Regions from separate parts of the Isoptericola sp. NPDC019482 genome, predicted to be linked through region 3. Evidence: riboswitches for the same ligand, from Rfam matches in the RefSeq annotation. Region 3 holds a riboswitch; each other region holds the start of a gene.
What was found. A riboswitch is a leader RNA that binds a small molecule or an ion and turns the genes downstream of it on or off. The one in region 3 is predicted to bind cyclic di-AMP.
Positions count from the first base shown of each region.

Region 1 (4,842 bases), on a different contig from region 3:
GGGCTTCGTCCTGCCCATGGAGGTGGGCGCCATCCTGATGTCGCTCTCGACGATCGTCGTCGCGGCAAATGCCCAGCTGCTGCGACGTCTCGACCTCACTCCTTCGGCGTCTGTCGCTGCCGCCTATCGGTCTGCGCCCCAGCGCACTCAGCCGTCCACACCGGGCGTCGACACCCGGCAGGTGCCCGCGTCGTGAGAGCGGGCGGGCGACCAGCCGCCATCTGGCCGGTCAGGTCGCCCGCCCGGGTGCATGCCTCAGGACTCGACCTGGGCGACTTCCTCAGTGAGCTCCCAGTGCCACGGCTCGTACTTCGAACCGCCCGGGCGCGCCCACGGGGGGTTGTCCCACCCGAAGGAAGGCGCGTTCTCGGCGAGCCACGACCAGCGTTCACCGGCATAGGTCTCCGGGCACAGATCGACCGCGAGTCCCCATCCGTGATTCGAGGTTCCGGGGGTGGCCGCGAGATAGCCCTTCGCAGCTTTCACGGCGACCTGCTGATCGTAGGAGCGGTAGCCGTCAGTGATGCACATCGGCTCGCCGAATCGCTCGGTGTAGGCCTCGTTCACCTCGGCCAGCGCTACGGCTGCGTCGGAGCGCACGTGCGTCTGTCCGTCCCAGAGGTCGCACAGCTCGCTCGAGGGCACCTGGCCGTTCGACCCGGTCCCGGTGGCCTCGCCGCTGCAACCGGCGAGGGCCGGTTCGGGTTCCGGCTCCGGTGCGGGCTCGGGTTCCGCCTTCGGCTCCGGAGCGGGTGCCGGAGTGATCTTCACGCGATCGACGCGTTCCTCGGCGCGCGAGATCTTCGCCGACCGGTCGACCACGATCGGCGGCGCGGCGGGGACTTCAGTGCGGGCCGCCGGGTCGGAGGTGGTCTCTTGTGTCGTCGTGCGTTCGATGGCGGAGGCCCGGCGGCTGCTGTCGTTGTCGGCGGTGGCCACGGTGAACGAGGTCGTGGCCGTCACGGCGATCGCGAGTCCGATGCCGGGGCCGAGGGGCAGGCGGCGGGCCGGGCGCAGGGTTCGCCGGCGGGCTGCGCGTGTGGCGGACGGCAGGAGGCTGGCGTGTCGTCCCTTGGAGTGGCGTTCGCTGCGGCTGGATGGCCTGCCGGAGGAATCGGCAGACGGGTTCTGGGTGTGGGCGTGCTTCATCTGAGTCCTTTTTGCGGCAGAGTGGTCGCGTGGCTCATGCGGGCAGACGTCGGTCTGCCCCACGTGCGCTCGACCCTGCGCGGCGCGAGCTCGTGCAGGGTCGAGCGATCGTCAACTCATCCGCAAGAAGGTCGGGTTGTCCTGCCAGATCGACCGGTACCGGACCGTCTTTCCGGGGACCGGAGCCTCGACCTGCATGTCACCGCCGGCGTAGATGGCGATGTGGCCGGGGCTCCAGATCAGGTCACCCGGCTGTGCTTCCTCGCGCGAGACGACCGTGCCAGCGTCGCGCTGGCCCGAGGAGGTCCGCGGGATGGAGATGCCCGCCTCGGCGTACACGTACGACGTGAACCCGGAGCAGTCGAAGCCGGATGGGGTCGACCCGCCCCACTGGTAGGGGACCCCGAGGTACTGCATCGCGATCTCCACGATCGCTGAACCGTTGGCCGCGTCCGGGATGTCGGGGGCCGCTTCCTGCGTGGGCCCTGCCTCGGCCGGTCCGGGGGCCGCGGCGGCGCGCTCAGCGGGCTGGCCGTCAGCGTCGGCTTCCGGGCCCGGAGCAACCTCCGGCTCCGGCGCGGGCTCGGGTTCCGGTTCGGGTGCGGGCGTGATCGTGCCCACCGCTGTCTTCTCCACGGTCAGGACGGCGTCAGCAGGCACCGCGACGGCAGGCGCCGCCGTCAGTGCCTGGCGGGCCTGGGCAGTGATGGCATCGAGCCCGGCCGCGCTCAGCGCCTTGCCGTGGTCGGTGGCAGTCTCGGCTCCAGCGGGAGCGCCGAGTGTCGAGACGAGCACTCCCGAGCCGGCCAGGGCCAGCGCCCCGCGGCGTGCGACGGTGCTCACGCTCGTTCCGGCAGCCCGCGTCAGCGTGGTCAGTGGGGTGATCGGGGCGCGAGCGGCGCGATGGCGCCCGCGAGGAATCGGTGAAGCCATGGTCATCTCCTGACGCCTGCGAGGTTAGCTGTCGGGTTCGGGTCGGAGACTGACCCGGCCGGCGGGAAGATCCCGTCCGGCTTCACCCCGAGGACGCCGCAGCGCCCGTGAGTGGGTCCCCCGTCCCTGTCATGACGTGTGCGTGTTGCCCAAAGCGGTGACAGGGCTCGGCGTCCGCTCGGGCGCCTCGCAGGGCTGCGAGGTGGGGAGAACATACCCCGCGTCGCCCCCAATGTCACGGATTGATAACAGTGCCGGAGGCAAGCGTCGGGGGCCGGCGTCGGCGCGCTCGTCCGCGGCCTCATGAGATCTCCACCAGCGACACCCATGTGGCACCAAGATCCGGGCTGGACATGATGCGCTTCTCGGTGGCGACTACCAGATTCGTTGTGGCATCGGGGCTTGGGGCGGTCGTCATGGCCTCGATCGCTCCGCCTGCGGCGGTGCCGTGCGACCGCCAGCCGGTGGCGGACGGTGTAGCCGTCCAAACGAGGCCGTTGGTGTCGATCCCGACGATGTCCCCGCTCGCTTGGGTGTCCACGAAGACCAGTAGCGGAGCATCCGCGAGCTTGGAGAAGGACCGGGCCCCGTCCTGGCTGATCTGCACACCATCGGGTGTCGTCGCGAGAATCTGGTCCGGATCGTCGGCGAGGAACGCCAGGTCGTGGGCCGGGATCGTCGCGCCGCGATCCCAGGTCTGGCCGGCGTCGTTGCTCAGGAACATGGTGGAGCTGGCCGAATCCAGGCCGGCGATGCGTTCCGCCCCTGAGTCACTGGTTGCGGTGAGGGCATGGAAGTCGACCTCGCCACCCAGGGACACCGACTCCCAGGTCTGGGCGCCGTCGGTGCTGCGGATGAGCCCGAGGTTCGGCGTGGCGAGGTCGGGTGCCTCGCCGGGGCCGGGATGGCCGGATGCCAGGAGGTCGCCGTCAGGGGCGAGCGTCATGCCCATCGTGTCCTGCATGCCGGAGCCGATGCGTTGCGGGGCGGCCTCGTCCCTCGCGGGCGGAGTGGTCGGGTCCGGCAATGCCCAGACCCCTGTGTGGGTGGCCGCGTACAGGGAACGGTCCTGCTCGTCGAAGACGAGGGCATGTAGGTGGGAGAAGTCGGCCCGGCTCAACGAGGTGCCGGAAGCCGTCGCCGCACCGCCCGACTGGGCCGGGGACGAGTCGCCCGGCGGCGTGGAGCAAGCGGTCAGGGTGAGCAGCAACACGACGGTCGCTGGGATGCGGGCGGGTATGCGGGCAGGGGAGATCATCACACGTCCTAGCGCGCTCGAGGATGGGAGGAGCGAACCGAGATGGTGCGCCGGCGTCGATGACGGCCGGCGCACCACCTCCTTCTGGTTACTTCTCGGACAGGAGCTCGTCCATCGTGGAGATCTCTGCCTGCTGGGTCTCGACGATGCGCTCTGCCATGGCGACCGCGTCCGAGTTCTCGCCCGCGTCCACCTCGGTCTGTGCCATCGCGACGGCGCCCTGGTGGTGGGAGATCATCTGCGACAGGAAGAGCCGGCCAGCCTCGGAGCCGCTGGCGTTCTCAAGGGCTTCCATGTCGTCGGCGCTCATCATCCCGTTCGTGGACCCGTGGTCCATCGAACCCATGGAGTCCATCGAGCCGGACTCGGGGACCGGTGCGCCCCACTGCTCGAGCCACTCGGTGAGCTGCTCGATCTCCGGGGCCTGGGCGTCCTTGATCTGGGCGGCGAGGTCCAAGATTCGCGGGTCGATCCCCGACTTGTCGGCGATCAGGTCCGACATCTCTACCGCCTGCTGGTGGTGCGGGATCATCATCTGCGCGAACTCGACGTCCGCATCGTTGAACGGCGCCGACTCGGCGGGCGACTGCTCCGCTGTCGGGCTCGACATGGTGGACATGTCGTGCGCGGGCTGCTGCGTGTTCGAGCACGCGCCGAGCACGGCCACGGCGGCGACCACGAGAGCAGGCGCAAGGGTGCGCTTCATCAAGGTAGGGCCTTTCTTGGGTAGATCCACTGCCGGACCATGGGTGGTCCGACATCGGCGAGTTCCGACGTGTCGAGGCTCGACACATCGGCTCAGGGGACCTACGTCCGAGAAATGCCCAGGGCATGCAGCGACGGGGCGCTGGAGAAGACCACGCGCGAAGGCGATGCGGTGCGAGGGCCAGCACGCGTCCAACCGACCACGAAAAACAGCCTGCGCACCGGAACCGTCAGCGTCAGCAGCACGACGAGCACCATCAGACACATCGCGGTCATCAACTCGTGTCCGCCACAGCTGTGGTCGCACGGCTGTGACGCGTCGCCTGAGTGATCGATCGCGCTCACCTCTTGCCCGTGCCCGGGGTCCGCCGGGTCGGCGTTCGCACCGGCGTCGACGTGCTTCGTCGCTACCGGCGCGCCGTGGGCGGTCGACGAGCCGCTCATCGCGTGCATCGTCACCACGCCGAGGACGAGCATGACGATCATGAGCGCAGCACCCAAGCGCCGCCGAGGATCGGCGAGCAGCGACTGGAGGGTGCGAAGCGCGTGCATGACGAGGTCCAGGCTAGCGAATCTCGAACAGCCCATCCGACACTCCGACGTTGCCCGGGACTTTGGTATCAGAGCCGTAGACCGCGATCGTGGCCCTGGGGTGATGCGTCGACGGTATTGCGCGGTGGGGGCCGAGACCCGGTGTCGACGTAGCCGGAACGACCAGGCGCGGAGCTGTTCGAGGCTTCAAGTGAAACTGACCGAGTCTGTGGTGCCTCGGAATCGGGTTCTGACGGTCTTGAAGC
Region 1 covers NZ_JBEYBQ010000018.1:6,775-11,616, reverse strand. The annotation lists gene ABZ493_RS13070 (heavy metal translocating P-type ATPase) at 1-196, shown strand, start outside; gene ABZ493_RS13065 (M15 family metallopeptidase) at 256-1,149, opposite strand; gene ABZ493_RS13060 (C40 family peptidase) at 1,261-2,082, opposite strand; cyclic di-AMP (ydaO/yuaA leader) riboswitch at 2,082-2,235, opposite strand; gene ABZ493_RS13055 (F510_1955 family glycosylhydrolase) at 2,384-3,340, opposite strand; gene ABZ493_RS13050 (DUF305 domain-containing protein) at 3,429-4,046, opposite strand; gene ABZ493_RS13045 (DUF6153 family protein) at 4,148-4,597, opposite strand.
Region 1: linked by a shared signal. The riboswitch ahead of ABZ493_RS13060 (C40 family peptidase) and the one ahead of ABZ493_RS18900 (C40 family peptidase) in region 3 are both predicted to bind cyclic di-AMP.

Region 2 (4,842 bases), on a different contig from region 3:
GTCGACCCGACCTGCTGCTCGCCCGAAGGGTGCACCTGCTCATGACCTCGCTCTCACTCGGCCCTCGCCCGCTGTCCACTGCGCGCCGCGCGGTGCTTGAGCGCCGTGTGCGGTGGATCGTGGCCGCGACGATCACCTACAACGTCATCGAGGCCGTCGTCGCGATCACCGCAGGACGCATCGCCTCGTCCGCGGCGCTGGTCGGGTTCGGGCTCGACTCTGTCGTCGAGGTCCTGTCTGCGGCCGCGGTGGCCTGGCAGTTCGCCGCCCCCGACCCGCACCGCCGTGAGCGTGCCGCCATGCGGCTAATCGCGGTGTCGTTCTTCGGCCTTGCCTTGTTCGTCACCGTCGACGCCGTGCGCACCCTGTTCGGAGCCGCGGAGCCTGACCACTCCACCGTCGGCATCGTTCTGGCTGCCGTCAGCCTCGCGATCATGCCGTTCCTGTCCTGGTTCGAGCGCCGCACCGGCCGCGAGCTCGGCTCGGCATCCGCCGTCGCCGATTCCAAGCAGACGTTGCTGTGTACCTACCTGTCCGCGGTCCTGCTCGTCGGCCTGGTGCTCAACTCCACCCTCGGGTGGACCTGGGCCGACCCGCTCGCCGCGCTCGTCATCGCCGGTGTCGCGATCAAGGAGGGCATCGAGGCATGGCGCGGCGACGCCTGCTGCACCCCGGTCGGCGCGCTCCTCGCTCATGACGACGAGGGCGAAGAAGGGTGCAGCGACGGGTGCTGCATACCGGACCCGAAGTAACTCGCGTCAGAACCGAGCGTTTGCGGTCTAGGCAGAACCCGTTCTGCCGCGGCGCAGTATCGGTCAGTCTTGAAGCATCGAGTCGCGTCGTCGAATACCTACAGACGAAGGAGGAGGTATTCCACCTAGATCGCGTTGCGACGAAGGGCCAACGCGCTCATAGGAAGAGGAACCCGATCGCGGCAGCGGCGATTGCGGTACCGATCGCAGCCGCGAGCCATATCTGTCGGATGGTGATGCGGTTCTGGCGTCGGATCCAGACGAGGTAGGCGACAGTCGCAGGGATCGACACGACTGCGCCCGTGACCACCCCGGGCGAGTAGACGCCGAGGGTGATCCAGGTGGTCAGGTGGAACAGCGCGTTGACGCCGAACTGCCACTGGAATGCCGTGGCAGCAACGACCCAGCCGTTGGCCCTCGTCGCTCGCGAGGCCTGCCACGAGGCCAGCAAGACGAGCAGCATCAGCGGGATGTGGTAGGCGGCAAAGGTCTCTGTGGACTCGGGGCCGAAGTGCGCGGTCGCCCAACTCGCGAACCCCGGGAGCTCCTCGAGGGTGTGGATCACGTAGACCACGAAGGGCAGGAAGTACGGCAGCGGGCCCCACGAGGCGCGCGCCAGACGCTGGTCGACGGGGGACGTCTCCGGTGCGGGAGTGGTCATGACGGGCTCCTTCGTCGCGGCCCTCTAGAATATGAGGAATTACTCAGGTTTGGTACTCGCATCCACGGAGACCCGATGACGCCTGCCCCGTCCGGCCACAGCCCCCGCAAGGCGCCGAAACAGGCTCGCTCGCGGCGCACCGTGGGGCACATCCTCGCGGCGGCGGCTCGCGTTTTCGGCGAGCTGGGTTACGCCGCGACAACCACGGACCGGATCGCGCAGCGGGCCGAGGTCTCGGTCGGCTCCCTGTACCAGTACTTCCCGAACAAGGACGCGGTCCTGCACGCGCTCGCTCTCCGACACCTCGAGGAGGCCGATGCCGCGGTACGCGCCGCGTTGTCCTCTGCTGGCCGGCCACCCGCGTCGGACCGTGCATGGCTCGAGCCGTTGGTGGACGCCGTGGTTACCATCCATGCGCACGATCCCGCGCTCCAGCGCGTGATCCTGGATGAGGCCTCCCGGTCTCCTGAGCTCGTTGCCGCGTACACCGCCAGCCATGCCGCGACGGTCCGGACCGTCGCGGAGCTGCTCCTGGAGGTCCCGGGCGGTCACATTCACGACCCCGGCCAAGCGGCACTGCTCGCCGTAACGACGGTCGAGTCCGTCACGCACCGATTCGCCGGCCATGGCCAGCCTTTCGATAGCGCGACGCTCAGTGCGGAGCTCTTGGAGATGCTTACGGCCTACCTCGTGGCCAAGCGCACCTCGTGAGTGCGCACCGTTATCCGTTCGTGACTTTCGGCTGAGCGTCGGGTAGATTCGCCGCCACCCCACGACCGTGGGGACACGCCGGCGGGCGCCGAGCCCTGCCACCGCTGGTGCTGAACTGACACCTGGCAGGGACGGGGGACCCACTTTCGGGCGTCGCATCGCGGCGTCCTCGGGGTGAAGCCACGCGAGCGCGCTCGCTGGCCGGGTCAGTCTCCGACCCGAATCCGACAGCTAACCTCGCAGGCGCCAGGAGATCCCCATGCACGCTTTCCTGCGCCCTGAGCGCTCCTGTCCGTGTTCGCCTGCCTGGCGTGGTCTGCTCGTGGCCGGTGGTGCCGCGTGAAGCACGGCCGGCCCGACTCCGCCCCGCGCAGCACGACCCACCCCGATCGCTCCCGGGCGACCCGTGGTCGCCACGCCCAGGATCGCCCCGGCCGCTCCGCCGGGCCCCGCGCTGCGGCTCGCCTGCTGGGTCACGGCGTGGGCATCGTCGCCCTGGTCGCCACGACGGGTGCGTTCGCGATCACCGCGAGCGAGAGTCAGCTCGCACATGCCGAGACGCTGGACCAGCGACCCGAGGCGCGCGCACAAGCGCCGGCCGAGGCGACGCAGCGGGTCCAGGCCGCGCCTCCGGTGGTCGTCGATCGTTCGGCGAAGATCTCGCGCACCGACGAGCGTCCGTCGCGCGCCAAGATCGTCCCGGCGCCTCCGGAGCCGAAGCCGGAGCCGCCCAGCGACACGGGCGCCACCGGCGCCGACGCGTCGGCCGGCGAGGAGGCGGACGGCGCCGCGGCCGGCCCGCTTGCGGGGTGCGACGTCGAGGTGGGTACCGGGTTCGCCAACGGCCAGGTCCCGTCCGACCAGCTGTGCGCCCCGTGGGAGGGAGCCCAGGAGATCCGCGCCGATGCCGCGAGGAGCCTCGCCGCGCTGAACGAGGCGTACACGGCCCGTTTCGGCGAGTCGATGTGCCTGGCGGACGGGTACCGGTCCTACGACCAGCAGGTCGCGACCAAGGCTGCCAAGGGGTACCTCGCCGCCCAGCCGGGGTACTCCAACCACGGTTGGGGCCTTGCGGTGGACCTGTGCGCCGAGACGTACGCCGGCGAGCGGTGGGACTGGCTTGCCGAGCAGGCGCAGGACTCCGGTTGGGACAACCCGGACTGGGCGCGTCCTGGCGGGTCGAAGTACGAGCCGTGGCACTGGGAGTTCACGGACGCCGTCGCCGAGCAGTCCTGACCGAGCGGGAGGCAAAGCAGGCACAGGTTCGGGCTTTAGGATCCGTCTTGCCATGCTCGCCGTGACCCGAGACGCTGCCAGCACGACCGCGCTGCGGTACGTGCTCGCCATCGTGCTGCTCACGCTTGCGTGCGCGCTCGGCCTCACCGTGATCGACTCCGACCTGCCGGGCGCTGCGGCGTCCGGCAACGGTGCCACCGCGAGCCTGTCGGTGGCCACCACCGGCGAGGCCGCGCAGGGGCCCGCCGCTCACCCGTTCGACCTGGCCGACCGAGCCGATCTGGCCGCACTGAGTACAGCCGCCGGAGGCGCGTCGAGCGGTGGCCATCAGGACGAGGGTCTTGTTCTGCTGTGCCTGTGTGCCCTCCTCGTCGCGACGATGCTGCTTGCCGCCCATCGGCGCCCGACGCGCTGGTTGGCCGCATCTCGGCGTGACACGGAGCGTCCTGTCGTTCCCGTCGTCGGGTTCCCGCAGCGGGCGCAGGACCCGATCGACTGGGGTGTGAGCAGGACGTAGCGGAGCCGGACTGCCGTGCGATTCCTCGCGCCTCGCACGGGACCGCGTACACCCGCCCCCGGGTGGGGCGTGGGTGCGGTCTGCCTCGAGCACGGTCTCCGCGCGCCCCCGCTTCCCTTCGAACGACGAGGAATCCCCATGACCTCTCGCCGTGTGCTGCAGACCGTCCTTCTTGCCGCCGTCCTCGCGCTAGCTGGCATCGTCATCTGGCTGGTTGTGTCCGACCGCTCTTCCGGCGCAGCGCCCATCGCGTCCGGCAACGACGCGCCAGCCGTGCTGAACGACGAGACCCACGTCATCAACCAGGCCAGCGACGAGCAAGCCGTCCTCGTGGAGTTCCTCGACTTCGAGTGCGAGGCGTGCCGCGCGTTCTACCCCGCCGTCGAGCAACTGCGCGCCGACTTCCCCGACGAGCTGACACTCGCCATCCGCTACTTCCCGATCCCGTCGCACGCCAACGCCCAGAACGCCGCCCTGGCGGTCGAGGCCGCGGCACGCCAAGAGCAGCTCGAGGGCATGTACCAGCGCATGTACGAGACCCAGTCCGAATGGGGCGAGAAGCGCGACTCCCAGGCGTCCGTCTTCCGCGGCTTCGCCCAGGATCTGGGGCTGAACCTCGAGCAGTACGACGCCGACCTCGCCGACCCCGCGGTGGCCGCACGCGTGCAGCGCGACTTCGACGACGGCCGCGCGCTCGGCGTGCAGGGCACCCCGACGTTCTTCCTCGACGGGCAGCGGCTGGAGGCATCCGATCCGAACGAGCTCTACCAGCTGGTCCAGGAGGCCCTGCAGGGATGACCATCCCCGAGGTCGTGTTCTCCGGCGGGTTGGCGATCGCCATTCCTCTCGCCCTGCTGGCCGGCCTGGTGTCGTTCGCTTCGCCGTGCATCCTGCCCCTCGTGCCCGGCTACCTCGGCTACGTCGGCGGGATGGGTCAGGAGGCGTCCCGGCGTCGCCTCCTGGCC
Region 2 covers NZ_JBEYBQ010000028.1:12,553-17,394, forward strand. The annotation lists gene ABZ493_RS16210 (metalloregulator ArsR/SmtB family transcription factor) at 1-45, shown strand, start outside; gene ABZ493_RS16215 (cation transporter) at 42-752, shown strand; gene ABZ493_RS16220 (HXXEE domain-containing protein) at 910-1,413, opposite strand; gene ABZ493_RS16225 (TetR/AcrR family transcriptional regulator) at 1,489-2,124, shown strand; cyclic di-AMP (ydaO/yuaA leader) riboswitch at 2,228-2,384, shown strand; gene ABZ493_RS16230 (M15 family metallopeptidase) at 2,605-3,360, shown strand; gene ABZ493_RS16235 (hypothetical protein) at 3,413-3,877, shown strand; gene ABZ493_RS16240 (thioredoxin domain-containing protein) at 4,016-4,675, shown strand; gene ABZ493_RS16245 (cytochrome c biogenesis protein CcdA) at 4,672-4,842, shown strand, end outside.
Region 2: linked by a shared signal. The riboswitch ahead of ABZ493_RS16230 (M15 family metallopeptidase) and the one ahead of ABZ493_RS18900 (C40 family peptidase) in region 3 are both predicted to bind cyclic di-AMP.

Region 3 (4,842 bases):
GCGCCGTGCCCTGACGTCCTCGCGCCACTGTGCACGGTCGGTCCGGTGTTGGTCTCCGTCGTACTCGATGGCGATCTGGAGGTCTGGGTACACCAGGTCCACCCGCTTCACGTATTCGCCGTCGGGCGCGCGCACGACCCGGTTCACCTGCGGACTCGGAAGGTTCGCGTCGACGATCGCGAGACGCACGCGGGTCTCGGGCGACGAGTCCGTCCCCGGTCTCATCCGCTCGATCTGCTCTCGGACCTGCACGATCCCCTTGACCTTGTACGTGCGCTCAGCCGCGTCGGCGAGCTTTGCCGGCGTGGTCAGCATCGACTGACGACGCATCATCGCGTCACCGAGCACGACGACGTCGTCCGGAGGGCGAAGCCGGACGGCGACGTGGACGAACGTCTGCTCGGGTGAGGTGACGACCAGCTCGCCCACCGTCGTCGTTCCGAGGACCGGCTGTCGCGACCAGTGCGCGATGACGCCGTCTCGCTGTCGACGGGGCCGGTCCTGGGGCCGCAGCGTGACGACGTGCAGCCTGTCGTCGTCCTCTCGCGTCCACGGCACCTCGACCTCCATCAGACGCAACGCGGTCACGTCACCGAAAACGACCCCGTCGTCCAGCACCGTGCTCAGCGCACGGCATCGGTCGTACAAGGACTCGACGGTTCCGCTCGCGGCACGGACGCCCCGGAACGGTGCCTCGAACGCCGAGGTGCGGAGGTGTTCGGCGGTGACCCCGGCGGCAAGCGCGGTGGAGACGGCGAAAGTATTCGCGGGAATCCGGGTGTCGATCATGGGTGCAGGTCGTGGCATGCCGCGAGCCTGCCGTTCCTGCGTCCAGCTGCGACCGTTTTCCACAGGCCGACAGCAACCTGGGTGTTGTGAGCGCGATTTCGGGGACTATTCGGTCACGAATAGTCCCCGAACTCGCGCTCACAGCGTCAGGCGGCGGAGGCGGAGTCCGTGCCGTCCTGGTCGAGCTCCTCGTCGCACTTGCGGGTCACGACCAGCACCGGGCAGGCGGAGTGGTGGAGCACCGCCTGGCTGGTGGACCCGAGCAGCAGGCCACGGAAGCCGCCGCGGCCGCGGGAGCCGACGACGATGAGGTCCGCCCCGGTGGAGAACTCGGTGAGCAGCTCGGCCCCGGTGCCGTCGAGCACGTGCCGCTTGATCGTCACGCCCGGGTTCGCGGCCTGGGCGCGGTCGACGGTGACGTCCAGGCCGGCCTTGACGTCGGCCAGGACGGTCTCGTGATCGATCTGCGACGGCAGCCACGCCAGGATCCCCGCCCCGCCGCCGAGCGGCACGCCGGCGACGGCGACGAGCTCGGCGTGCCAGGCCTTCGCCTGCGCGACGGCGTGCTTCAGCGCGACCTCGGCCGACGGCGACCCGTCGACCCCCACGACGATGCGGCGCACCTCGTGCACGGCGTCGCCGTCCCGCCGTTCCGCGTCGCCCGTGCCGCCCTCGCCGCCGCGGTACGGCACGACCACCGTCGGGCAGTGCGCGTGCGCGGGCAGCGCGGACGAGACGGTGCCGAGCAGCCGCTCGGTGAACCCGCCCTTGCCGCGGGTACCCACGACGGCGAGCGCATGCTCCCGCGACATCTCCACCAGCACGCCGGCGGCGTCACCTGTCGCGACGGTCCCCGTCACCGGGACGCCGCTGGCGGCGACGCGTTCCTCCGCCTCGGCGAGGACCGCCTTGGCGCCCTCCTGGATCGCGGTGTCGTCCAGCGCGGCGTACCCGCCGTCGAGGGACGCGGCCGTGAACGACGGCAACGAGTAGGAACACACGACGTGCAGCCCCCACCCCACACGCCGCGCGTACGCGGCGGCCCAGTCGAGGGCGTGCAGGCTGGCTGCAGACCCGTCGACACCTACCAGGACGACCTCAGGCCGTGTCATCTCGCGCCTCCTGTCCGCTGGCGAGGAGCCCGCCCTCGTCCTCGAGGGCGTCTGGTTCAAGCCTAGCGAAAGGATGGCGCAAGGCGCAGCAAAGCAGGCGCCAGACGCGTCGACCCCCGGGCTCGGGAGCACGGGGGTCGGCGACGGTGGATCACGGCCGGGCGGCCGCCGGGATCAGAAGACCCGCAGCGCGACGGCCTCCGACGACGACTGCCACATCTTGTGGTAGCCGGTCTCCCAACCGATCGGGCGGGAGGCCTCGACGACCATCCCGTCGCCCGCGTAGATGCCGATGTGGCCCGGGCTCCAGATGAGGTCACCCGGCTGCAGCTCCGAGAACGGGATCTGCGTGCCCGCGTAACGCTGGTCCGACGAGGTACGGGGCAGGTCGATGCCGAGCTGGCCGTAGACGTAGGACGTGAGGCCGGAGCAGTCGAAGCCGGACGGGCTGGCGCCGCCGACGACGTAGGGCGTGCCGATGTAGCGCATCGCGATCGAGACGGCCTGCTGACCGAGCGACGAGTTGGACGACGTCTCGGCCGCCGGCGCCTCGGTGCGCTCGGCGGAGCGCGAAGCGGTCTCGGTGGAGCGCTCGGTGCTCTCCTCCTCGACGACGGGCTCCGGCTCCGGCTCGGGCTCGGGGGCCGGGGTGATCTCCGACTTGGCGATCGCCTTCTTGCTGATGGTCTCGATGTCGACCTTCGCCTTGGCCTCGACCGTGACGACCGGAGCCGCCTCGAGGGCCTCGCGGGCCTGGTCGCTCAGGGCGCCCAGGTCGACGGTGCTGAGCTTCTTCGCCGACTCGGCGTCGACCGGGGCCGCCTGCGCGGCACTGGCGCTGGCGAAGGTCGAGACGAGCAGGCCGCCGGCAGCGGCGGCGACGACGGCCCGACGACCGGTCACCGACGAGCCGACGCTCTGGACCAGCCCGCCGAGCGGACGGCGCGCGGCACGGTGCCGGGCGCGCGTGGTACGTGCGTTCACGTGTTCCCTCTCCTGTCGCCTACGAGGTCAGCTGTCGGGTTCGGGTGGGAGAAACACCCGGCCTCACGGACCAGGTCCGTGCGACTTCACCCCAAGGACGCCATGGTTCGGCGCCCGAAATTGGGTCCCCCGCCCCTGCGTGCGGTCAAGGTCCCCGACCGGCTGCAGGGCTCGGCGTTCCGGTCGAGACCCGGCGGATCACCCGCCGAGTGGTTGACACCGTAGCGGACGCGCGAGGCGATGTCACGTTTCGATCACAGCGCCTGTGGACGACGCCCGCGACGGCGCGTTCGCCCAGGTCGAACCGGTTACCCACGAACGACCAGGCCCCGCCGTGCGGAGCGCACGGCGGGGCCTGGTGTGACGTGTCGGACGGACTCAGCCGACGCGGATGAAGGTGGGGTTCGACTGCCAGATCGACCGGTACTTCACGACGTCGCCCGGCTTCGGGGCGTCGATCTGCATCCCGCCGCCGGCGTAGATCGCGACGTGGCCCGGGGTCCAGATGAGGTCGCCCGGCTGTGCCTCGGAGGCCGAGACGACGGTGCCGGCGTTGCGCTGCGCGGACGAGGTGCGCGGCAGGCTGATGCCCACCTGCGCGTACACGTACTGGGTGAGGCCGGAGCAGTCGAAGCCGGACGGGCTGCTGCCGCCGGAGACGTACGGGACGCCCACGTAGCGCATCGCGATGGAGACGATCGAGGAGCCGTTCGCGGACGCGGGGGCCGCGACGGCCTCGCGCTCCTCGGAGCGGGACGCCGACTCCGTGGAGCGCGTCGCGTCGTCGGCCGTGTCGGCGACGACCTCCTCGACCGCGGGCTCCGGCTCGGGCGCCGGCGTGATCTCGGCCTTGGCCGCGATCTTCTTGGTGACCGTCTCGACGTCGACCTTGGCCTTGGCGTCGACGGTGACGACCGGGGCGGCCTCGAGGGCCTGGCGGGCCTGGTCGGTCAGCGCGCCGAGGTCGACGGTGCTGAGCTTCTTGGCGGCGTCGGTGTCGACCGGGGCGGCCTGCGCGGCACCCGCGCTGGCGAAGGTCGAGACCAGGAGGCCACCGGCGGCGGCGGCCACGGCCACACGGCGGCCGGCGGTGCCGGACGGGGCGAGGGCGATCGGACGACGGGCGGCGCGGTGCCGGCCGTGGTTCGTGCGTGCGCTCACGTGTCTACCTCTCCTGTCGCCTGCGAGGTCAGCTGTCGGGTTCGGGTGGGAGAAACACCCGGCCGTCCGTTCCCGTGACCGGGTCCGTCCGGCTTCACCCCGAGGACGTCGTCACCGACGCCCGAAGTGGGTCCCCCGCTCCTGCCGTGCGGATGTCCGTGGAGCTCGGCCGGTGGCAGGATTCGGCGTCCGGTCGAGCGCCCGCAGGATGAACTCCGGCGAGCGCCCCGACCGTACCGGACAACCCCGGGCGATGTCACGCTGCGGTCACGATGTGGCGTGCCGGCCCGGCGCAGGTGCCGGTCCGCAGGTCAGCGGCCCGCGACGAACAGGTGCCTGGCCAGCTCCTCGGGCAGGTCGAGCACGATTCCGGACCCCTCGACCTCCACCGCGACGTCGTCGCCGACGGTCCGCGCGGTGATCTCCGCGCCCGGCACGAGGCCGGACTCGGCCAGCCGGGCCAGGAGCTCGATGTCCACCTGGAGCGGCTCGGCGATCCGCTGGAGCACCAGCTCGACGCCGTCGCCGTCGGCCAGGCCCTTCGCCCGGCGCGCCTCCAGCACGCCCGGCAGGGACTGGACGCCCTCGAGGAACGGCACGTCCTGGTACTGCTCCCCCAGCTCCGACAGCCCCGGGATCGGGTTGCCGTACGGGTCGGCGTGCGGGTGGTCGAGCAGGGTGACGAGCCGCTTCTCGACGAGGTCGCTCATCACGTGCTCCCAGCGGCACGCCTCGGTGTGCACGTGCTCCCAGTCGAGCTTGATGACGTCGGTGAGGAGCCGCTCGGCGAGGCGGT
Region 3 covers NZ_JBEYBQ010000039.1:8,125-12,966, forward strand. The annotation lists gene ABZ493_RS18890 (hypothetical protein) at 1-789, opposite strand, end outside; gene ABZ493_RS18895 (universal stress protein) at 936-1,901, opposite strand; gene ABZ493_RS18900 (C40 family peptidase) at 2,076-2,885, opposite strand; cyclic di-AMP (ydaO/yuaA leader) riboswitch at 2,886-3,072, opposite strand; gene ABZ493_RS18905 (C40 family peptidase) at 3,264-4,046, opposite strand; cyclic di-AMP (ydaO/yuaA leader) riboswitch at 4,050-4,244, opposite strand; gene ABZ493_RS18910 (metal-dependent transcriptional regulator) at 4,358-4,842, opposite strand, start outside.